2 regions of the Streptomyces sp. NPDC047130 genome follow, and region 2 is predicted to be linked to the other one. Evidence: riboswitches for the same ligand, from Rfam matches in the RefSeq annotation. Region 2 holds a riboswitch; the other holds the start of a gene.

Region 1 (3,747 bases), on a different contig from region 2:
AGGGCGGCGGCCGCGAGGGAGCCGATCAGCACCGCGATCGCGGTGGCCGCCACCGCGTACTCCAGCGAGTTCGCCACGGCCTCGATCGGCGGGACCAGGAACGCACCGCCGTCGGACTCGGTCAGCGCCCGGTAGTAGCCGGACCCGGCCGCCAGGGACCGCTGCACCAGCACCGCCGGCGGCAGCACGATCAGCACCGCGGTCACCAGCAGCACCCCGGCGAGCAGCAGCCGCTGCCCGGCCCCGCGGGGCGGGCGGGCGGTGGTGGCGGGGTCGACGAGCCGCAGCGCGGCCTCCCGCCGGCGCACCGTCCAGGCGTGCACGGCGAGCACGCCGCCCACCGCGGCGAACTGGACCAGGCTGAGCACCGCGGCCGTGGACAGGTCCAGCAGGTCGGCGGTCCTGCGGTAGATCTCCGTCTCCAGCGTGGAGACGCCGGGCCCGCCGAGGACCTGCACGATGCCGAAGGAGGTGAAGGTGAAGAGGAAGATCATCACTGCGGCGGCGGCCACCGCGGGCCCGAGGGCCGGCAGGGTCACCGTGCGCCAGGCCGTGAACCGGGAGGCCCCGAGCATCCGGGCGGCCTCCTCCTGCCCCGGGTCCAGCTGGGCCCACAGCCCGCCGACGGTGCGGACCACCACCGCGAAGTTCACGAAGACGTGGGCGAGCAGGATCGCCCACACCGTGCCGTCCAGCCGGAGGCCCCACCAGGTGTCGGTGAGCCCGCCGCGCCCGATCACGGCGAGGAAGGCGGTGCCGGCCACCACCGTCGGCAGCACGAACGGCACGGTGACGACCGCCCGCAGCAGCTCCCGTCCGGGGAAGCGCAGCCGGGCGAACACGTAGGCGGCGGGCAGCGCGATCACCAGGGTGAGCGCCGTGGAGGCCAGCGCCTGCCAGAGCGTGAACCAGAGGACCTCGCGGACCTCCGGCCGCCCCAGCACCCCCGCGGCCTCCCCGATCCGCCACGCCCCGTCCTCGCCACGCAGTCCGCGCAGGACGATGGCGACGACGGGGTGGGCGAAGAAGACCGCGAAGAACGCGACGGGCACGGCCATCAGGCCGAGCCGCGCCGCGCCGCTCCGCAGCCGGGTGCCGGTGCCGGTGCTGGTGCCGGTGCTGGTCACCGCACGACGAGGGAGGTCCACCGGTCGATCCACTCGTCACGGTTGGCGGCGATCTTCTCGGGCGCCAGGGTCCTCGGGTCCTCGGCGACGGCGCCGTGCTCGGTGAACGCCTCCGGCAGCGCGGCGTCGGACCGGACCGGGTTGACGAACATGTTGAGCGGCAGGTCCTCCTGGAAGGTCTTGGAGACCAGGAAGTCCAGCAGCGCCTTGCCGCCCTCGGGGTTCGCGGCGTTCTTCAGCAGGCCCGCGTACTCGATCTGGCGGAAGCAGGTCCCGGTGGCCACGCCGGTCGGCGCCTCCTCGGGCTGCGGGTCGGCGTAGATCACCTCCACCGGCGGGGAGGACGCGTAGGAGACGACCAGCGGCCGGTCGCCGCCCGCCTGCTTGCCGCCGGCGGAGCCGGAGAACTCCTCGTTGTACGCCTGCTCCCAGCCGCTGACCACCTTCACGCCGTTGGCCCGGAGCTTCTTCCAGTAGTCCTGCCAGCCGTCGTCCCCGTACTCGGCGGCGGTGCCCAGTAGGAAGCCCAGGCCTGGGGAGGACGTGCCGGCGTTCTCGGTGACCAGCAGGTTCCTGTACGCGGGCTCGACCAGGTCGTCGAAGCTGTTCGGCGGCTCGAGGCCCTCCTTCTCGAAGTACGCCTTGTCGTAGTTCACGCAGACGTCGCCGGTGGTGACCGGCGTGGCCGCGTCGCCCTCGACCCGGAACCCCTCGCCGATCCGCGCCGCCTCCTCGGCCTCGTACGGGTCGAAGAGCTGGTTGTCGAGGGCGCGGGAGAGCAGCGTGTTGTCCACGCCGAAGAGGACGTCGCCCTGCGGGTGGTCCTTGGTGAGCACGGCCTTGTTGAGGGCCTGCCCGGCGTCGCCGTCCTCCAGGACCTTGAGCTTGTACCCGGAGGTCTTCTCGAACTCGGCGATCACCTCCTTGGAGGCGGCCCACGAGTCGTGGCTGATCAGGGTCACGGTCTTCCCGCCGGACTCCTGCACGTCGTCCCCGGAGCCGCCGGAGCCGCCGCACGCGGCGAGGGCGAGGACGAGAACGGCCGCCGTCGCGGCGGCGGACTTCCTGCGCATGTACACGGTTTTCCTCCTGGGTGACCAGGAAGAGACGCGGCCCTGCCCGGGAACGGCGGACCGTTCCCGGGCAGGGCGCAACAGCTCGAGGTGCCCGAACTCCCTACCCAGAATGACCTGGGCGAGGTTCAGAGGGTCTGCGGTCGGTACCGCACTCTCAGCGCTGTGGCGCTCCCCTGTCGGATAATCGCTATTCGGATGTGTGGTGTGGCCAGATTACCGCTCGGTGGCGGCGAGCTGACCACAGGCCCCGTCGATCTCCTGACCGCGCGTGTCACGCACCGTGACCGGCACGCCGTGCGCGGCGATCGCCTCGACGAACGCCTTCTCGTCCTCGGGCCGCGAGGCGGTCCATTTGGAGCCCGGCGTCGGGTTCAGCGGGATCAGGTTGACGTGCGCGGGCCGGCCCTTGAGCAGGCGGCCCAGCCGGTCGCCGCGCCAGGCCTGGTCGTTGATGTCGCGGATCAGCGCGTACTCGATGGACAGCCGGCGCCCGGACCTCGCGGCGTACTCCCAGCCTGCGTCCAGCACCTCCCGCACCTTCCAGCGCGTGTTCACCGGGACCAGCGTGTCGCGCAGCTCGTCGTCGGGGGCGTGCAGCGAGATCGCCAGGCGGCACTTGAAGCCCTCGTCGGCGAACCGGTTGATGGCGGGCACCAGGCCGACCGTGGACACGGTGATGCCGCGCTGCGACAGGCCGAGGCCGTCGGGCTCCGGGTCGGTGAGCCGGCGGATGGCGCCGACCACCCGGTTGTAGTTGGCGAGCGGCTCGCCCATGCCCATGAACACGATGTTGCTGAGCCGCGCCGGGCCGCCGGGGATCTCCCCGTCGCGCAGCGCGCGCATGCCGTCGACGATCTGGTGCACGATCTCCGCCGTCGACAGGTTCCGGTCCAGTCCGGCCTGGCCGGTGGCGCAGAACGGGCAGTTCATGCCGCACCCGGCCTGCGAGCTGATGCACATCGTCACCCGGTCCGGGTAGCGCATCAGCACCGACTCGACGAGCGTGCCGTCGAACATCTTCCAGAGCGTCTTGCGGGTGGCGCCCTCGTCCGTGGACAGGTGCCGCAGCGGGGTCATCAGCTCCGGGAGCAGCGCCTCCCGCAGCTTGTCCCGCGAGGCGGCGGGGATGTCCGTCCACTGCTCCGGGTCGTGCGCGTACCGCGCGAAGTAGTGCGTCGAGAGCTGCTTGGCGCGGAACGGCTTCTCGCCGACCGCGGCCACCGCTTCCTTGCGCTCGGCGGGCGTGAGGTCGGCGAGGTGCCGCGGCGGCTTCTTGGCTCCGCGCGGGGCGACGAAAGTGAGTTCTCCGGGCTTAGGCATGGCTGTACCAGTGTCGCAGATCCGCGGCGGTGCCCCCGGAGCCGTACGACGGCCCCGGGGCCCGGTCAGTGGCCCGGGGCCGCCATCGCGTCGCGGAGGGCGGCGACCTCCGCCTCGATGTCCGCGAAGTGCCGGGTGGCCCCGCGCTCCGGCGTCGGGTGGTATCCGCCCTGCTCGAGCGCGGTCAGGCGCTCGGTGAGGCGGGTCAGCTCCGCCTCGTGACG
Region 2 (3,747 bases):
TGGCCCGCGTCGCTGCCTGTGAAGGAACGCTTCCGCCCGGCGGCCGGAAGGGCGCCGGGGCTCCTCCTCCGCCCCACCGGCCGCGGGCGCCCGCGCCGGAACCCGACGCGGGACGACGCCCGGTGATCAGCAGGAGCAGCAGGATCAGCGGCGGCGGCGACGCCCCCGGGTCCCCCGCCCGCCGGAGCTCCGGCCGGAGGCCTGCCCGGCCGAGCGCCCGACTCCCCGGCCGGCCGGCCGGGGAGCGCCGGAGCCGCCCGGCCCGGGACGGTCGGCGGAGACCACCAGGGCGGCCAGCGCGGTGGTCACCGGCACCGAGGCCACCAGTCCGATGGAACCGACCAGGGTGCGCACGATCTCCTGGGCGACCAGCTCGCTGTTGGCCACCGAACCCACGCTGCTCTGCGCGATGGAGAAGAGCAGCAGCAGGGGCAGCGCCGCACCCGCGTAGGCGAGGACCAGGGTGTTGACCACCGAGGCGATGTGGTCCCGGCCGATGCGCAGACCGGCCCGGTAGAGCCCGCGCGGCCCGAGCGAGGGATTGGCCTCGTGGAGTTCCCACACCGCGGAGGTCTGGGTGACGGTGACGTCGTCGAGGACACCGAGGGAACCGATGATGATGCCGGCCAGGAGCAGACCGCTCATGTCGAGTTGCGGGTAGAGACCGTGGATCAGGCCCGTGTTGTCGTCGGTGTTGCCCGTGAGGTCGCCCCAGCCGATGAACACCGAGCCCAGGACGCCGATCAGCAGCAGCGACACCAGGGTGCCCAGGACCGCCACCGATGTCCGGGCCGACAGCCCGTGGCAGAGGTAGAGCGCGATCAGCATGATGGCGCTGGAGCCGACCACCGCCACCAGCAGGGGATTCGATCCCTGCAGGATGGCCGGAAGGATGAACAGGGTGAGCACCAGGAAGCTCACCGCCAGCGCGATCAGCGCCATCAGGCCGCGCAGCCGGCCCACGACCACGACCGCCACCGCGAAGATGCCCGCCAGCAGTGTCAGCGGCAACTTGCGGTCCATGTCCATCACGGAGTACTGCAGTTCCTTGGGCGCCGTCGGCTCGTAGGCGACGATCACCGAGTCGCCCTTCGCCAACTGCCGTGACTGGTCGCGCTGGACCGTCTCGACGAAGGTGCGGCCCTGGTCCTTGCCGGTGTCGATGCGCACCGTGGCCAGCGTGCACTCCTGCTTCTGGTCCTGTTGCTGCCCGCAGGTCGTCTTCTCGACGCGGGTCACGGTGGCCTGCTCGGTGTGCCGGTCGAAGCCCACGCCGGAACGCTCGTGGTCCGGGGCGCCGCCGGGCCAGAGGGCCAGCAGCCCCACCACCACGGCGGCGGCGAACGGCACCAGGACGGCGGCGATGATCCGCCGGAGCCGGCGGGAGGCCGGTGCGGCCGGTCCATGGGCGTGGCTGTGGCTGTGACTGTGCCCGTGCCCGTGCCCGTGTCCGGGGGCGGCGGGTTCGGGCGCCGGGCCGGGGCCGCGACCGCGGTCGGGGCGGGGGCCGTGCTGCGCATGGCCGTGAGGCACGTGTGCGTCGGAGGAGGGACGCTGCGGTTCGGGAGGCGGTTGCATGGTGCTCACGGACAGATCATCCCAAGAGTGACAGAGGCCTACTGTTCACCGCGCCCGGCGGGACGCTAGCGTGGGGTCACCTTTGCACACGCGGGAGCTCGGAGCACCGGGCTGAGAGGACGCTGACCTCCGTTCCGCCCTGGTTCACAGGGCGCACAGACGATGTTTCACGGGAAACATCGCGCCGGAGACCGCTGCGTCGACCGCCGAACCTGTTACCGGGTAATGCCGGCGTAGGGAGTAGGTCTCATGACCGACAAGGAAGCACGCACGCCTGCTCGTTGGCACAAGGGCCATGTCGAGGGTTCCCGCCCCGACATCCGCGTGCCGGTACGACGGGTCCACCTCACCAACGGCCGCGCGGTGTCGCTGTACGACACCTCCGGCCCGTACACCGATCCGGCGGTGGACACCGACGTCCGCCGGGGCCTGCCGCCGCTGCGGCAGAACTGGATCATCGCCCGCGGGGACACCGAGGAGTATCCGGGCCGTCCGGTCCGCCCCGAGGACGACGGCATCCGCCACACCACGCCGCGGGGCGGACTGCGGAACCTGGACGCGGTCTTCCCGGGCCAGCCTCGGCGACCGCGCCGCGCCCGGGACGGCGGCCCCGTCACCCAGCTCGCCTACGCGCGACGGGGTGAGATCACGCCCGAGATGGAGTTCGTGGCCATCCGGGAGGACGTCCCGCCGGAGGTCGTGCGCGAGGAGATCGCCGCGGGACGGGCGGTGCTGCCGGCCAACGTGAACCATCCGGAGATCGAGCCGATGATCATCGGCAAGCGGTTCCTGGTGAAGGTCAACGCCAACATCGGCAACTCGGCGGTGACCTCCTCGATCGAGGAGGAGGTGGAGAAGATGACCTGGGCGACCCGCTGGGGCGCCGACACGGTCATGGACCTCTCCACCGGGCGGAACATCCACACCACCCGCGAGTGGGTGCTGCGCAACTCCCCCGTCCCCATCGGTACCGTTCCGCTCTACCAGGCGCTGGAGAAGGTCGACGGCAAGGCGGAGGAGCTCACCTGGGAGATCTACCGGGACACGGTGATCGAGCAGGCGGAGCAGGGCGTGGACTACATGACCGTGCACGCCGGTGTGCGGCTGGCGTACGTGCCGCTGACGGCCGGGCGGAAGACGGGCATCGTCTCCCGGGGCGGGTCGATCATGGCCGCCTGGTGTCTCGCGCACCACAAGGAGAGCTTCCTCTACGAGAACTTCGAGGAACTGAGCGAGATCCTGGCCGCCTACGACGTCACCTACTCGCTGGGCGACGGTCTGCGGCCCGGGTCGATCGCCGACGCCAACGACGAGGCGCAGTTCGCCGAGTTGCACACGCTGGGGGAACTCGGCCGTATCGCCAGGCGTTGTGGAGTGCAGACGATGATCGAGGGCCCGGGACACGTCCCGATGCACAAGATCAAGGAGAACATCGACCTGCAGCAGGAGGTCTGCGATGAGGCTCCGTTCTATACGCTCGGCCCGCTGACCACGGACATCGCTCCGGGGTACGACCACATCACCTCCGGCATCGGCGCCGCGATGATCGCCTGGTGGGGTACGGCGATGCTGTGCTACGTCACCCCCAAGGAACACCTGGGGCTGCCCGACCGGGACGACGTGAAGACCGGTGTGATCACCTACCGGATCGCCGCGCACGCCGCGGACCTGGCCAAGGGGCATCCGGGCGCGCAGGAGTGGGACGACGCGCTCTCCGACGCGCGGTTCGAGTTCCGGTGGGAGGACCAGTTCGACCTCTCGCTGGACCCGGACACGGCGCGGGCGTTCCACGACGAGACCTTGCCGGCCGAACCGGCGAAGACGGCGCACTTCTGCTCCATGTGCGGGCCGAAGTTCTGCTCCATGCGGATCAGCCGGGACATCAACGAGCGGTTCGGTGGTGACGCCGGGGCGGCCGCCTCGGCGGAGGAGGTCGCCGAGGGGATGCTCCAGAAGTCGAAGGAGTTCGCGGCGGGCGGCAACCGGGTCTACGTGCCGCTGACGGAACGACCGGAACGGCCGGAACGCGCCGAGCGGCCCGGACAGCCGGAGGGGGCGGGCCGGGCCTGACCCGTCGGCGGCCTGTCTGCGCGGTTCAGGCCGCCGAGTACCGGTGCGGGACCGGTGCGGGAGGTGCGGACGGGGCAGGCCAGGTCCGGTTCCTCTGAG

Evidence for each region. A riboswitch is a leader RNA that binds a small molecule or an ion and turns the genes downstream of it on or off. The one in region 2 is predicted to bind thiamine pyrophosphate.
Region 1: linked by a shared signal. The riboswitch ahead of ABZ836_RS21240 (thiamine ABC transporter substrate-binding protein) and the one ahead of thiC (phosphomethylpyrimidine synthase ThiC) in region 2 are both predicted to bind thiamine pyrophosphate.

The regions. Positions count from the first base shown of each region.
Region 1 is NZ_JBEYUK010000018.1:42,063-45,809, reverse strand. It holds gene ABZ836_RS21245 (iron ABC transporter permease) at 1-1,058, opposite strand, end outside; gene ABZ836_RS21240 (thiamine ABC transporter substrate-binding protein) at 1,124-2,200, opposite strand; TPP riboswitch at 2,283-2,388, opposite strand; gene rlmN (23S rRNA (adenine(2503)-C(2))-methyltransferase RlmN) at 2,417-3,523, opposite strand; gene ABZ836_RS21230 (hypothetical protein) at 3,589-3,747, opposite strand, start outside.
Region 2 is NZ_JBEYUK010000019.1:49,663-53,409, forward strand. It holds gene ABZ836_RS21820 (YibE/F family protein) at 145-1,587, opposite strand; TPP riboswitch at 1,659-1,835, shown strand; partial or broken gene thiC (phosphomethylpyrimidine synthase ThiC) at 1,828-3,585, shown strand.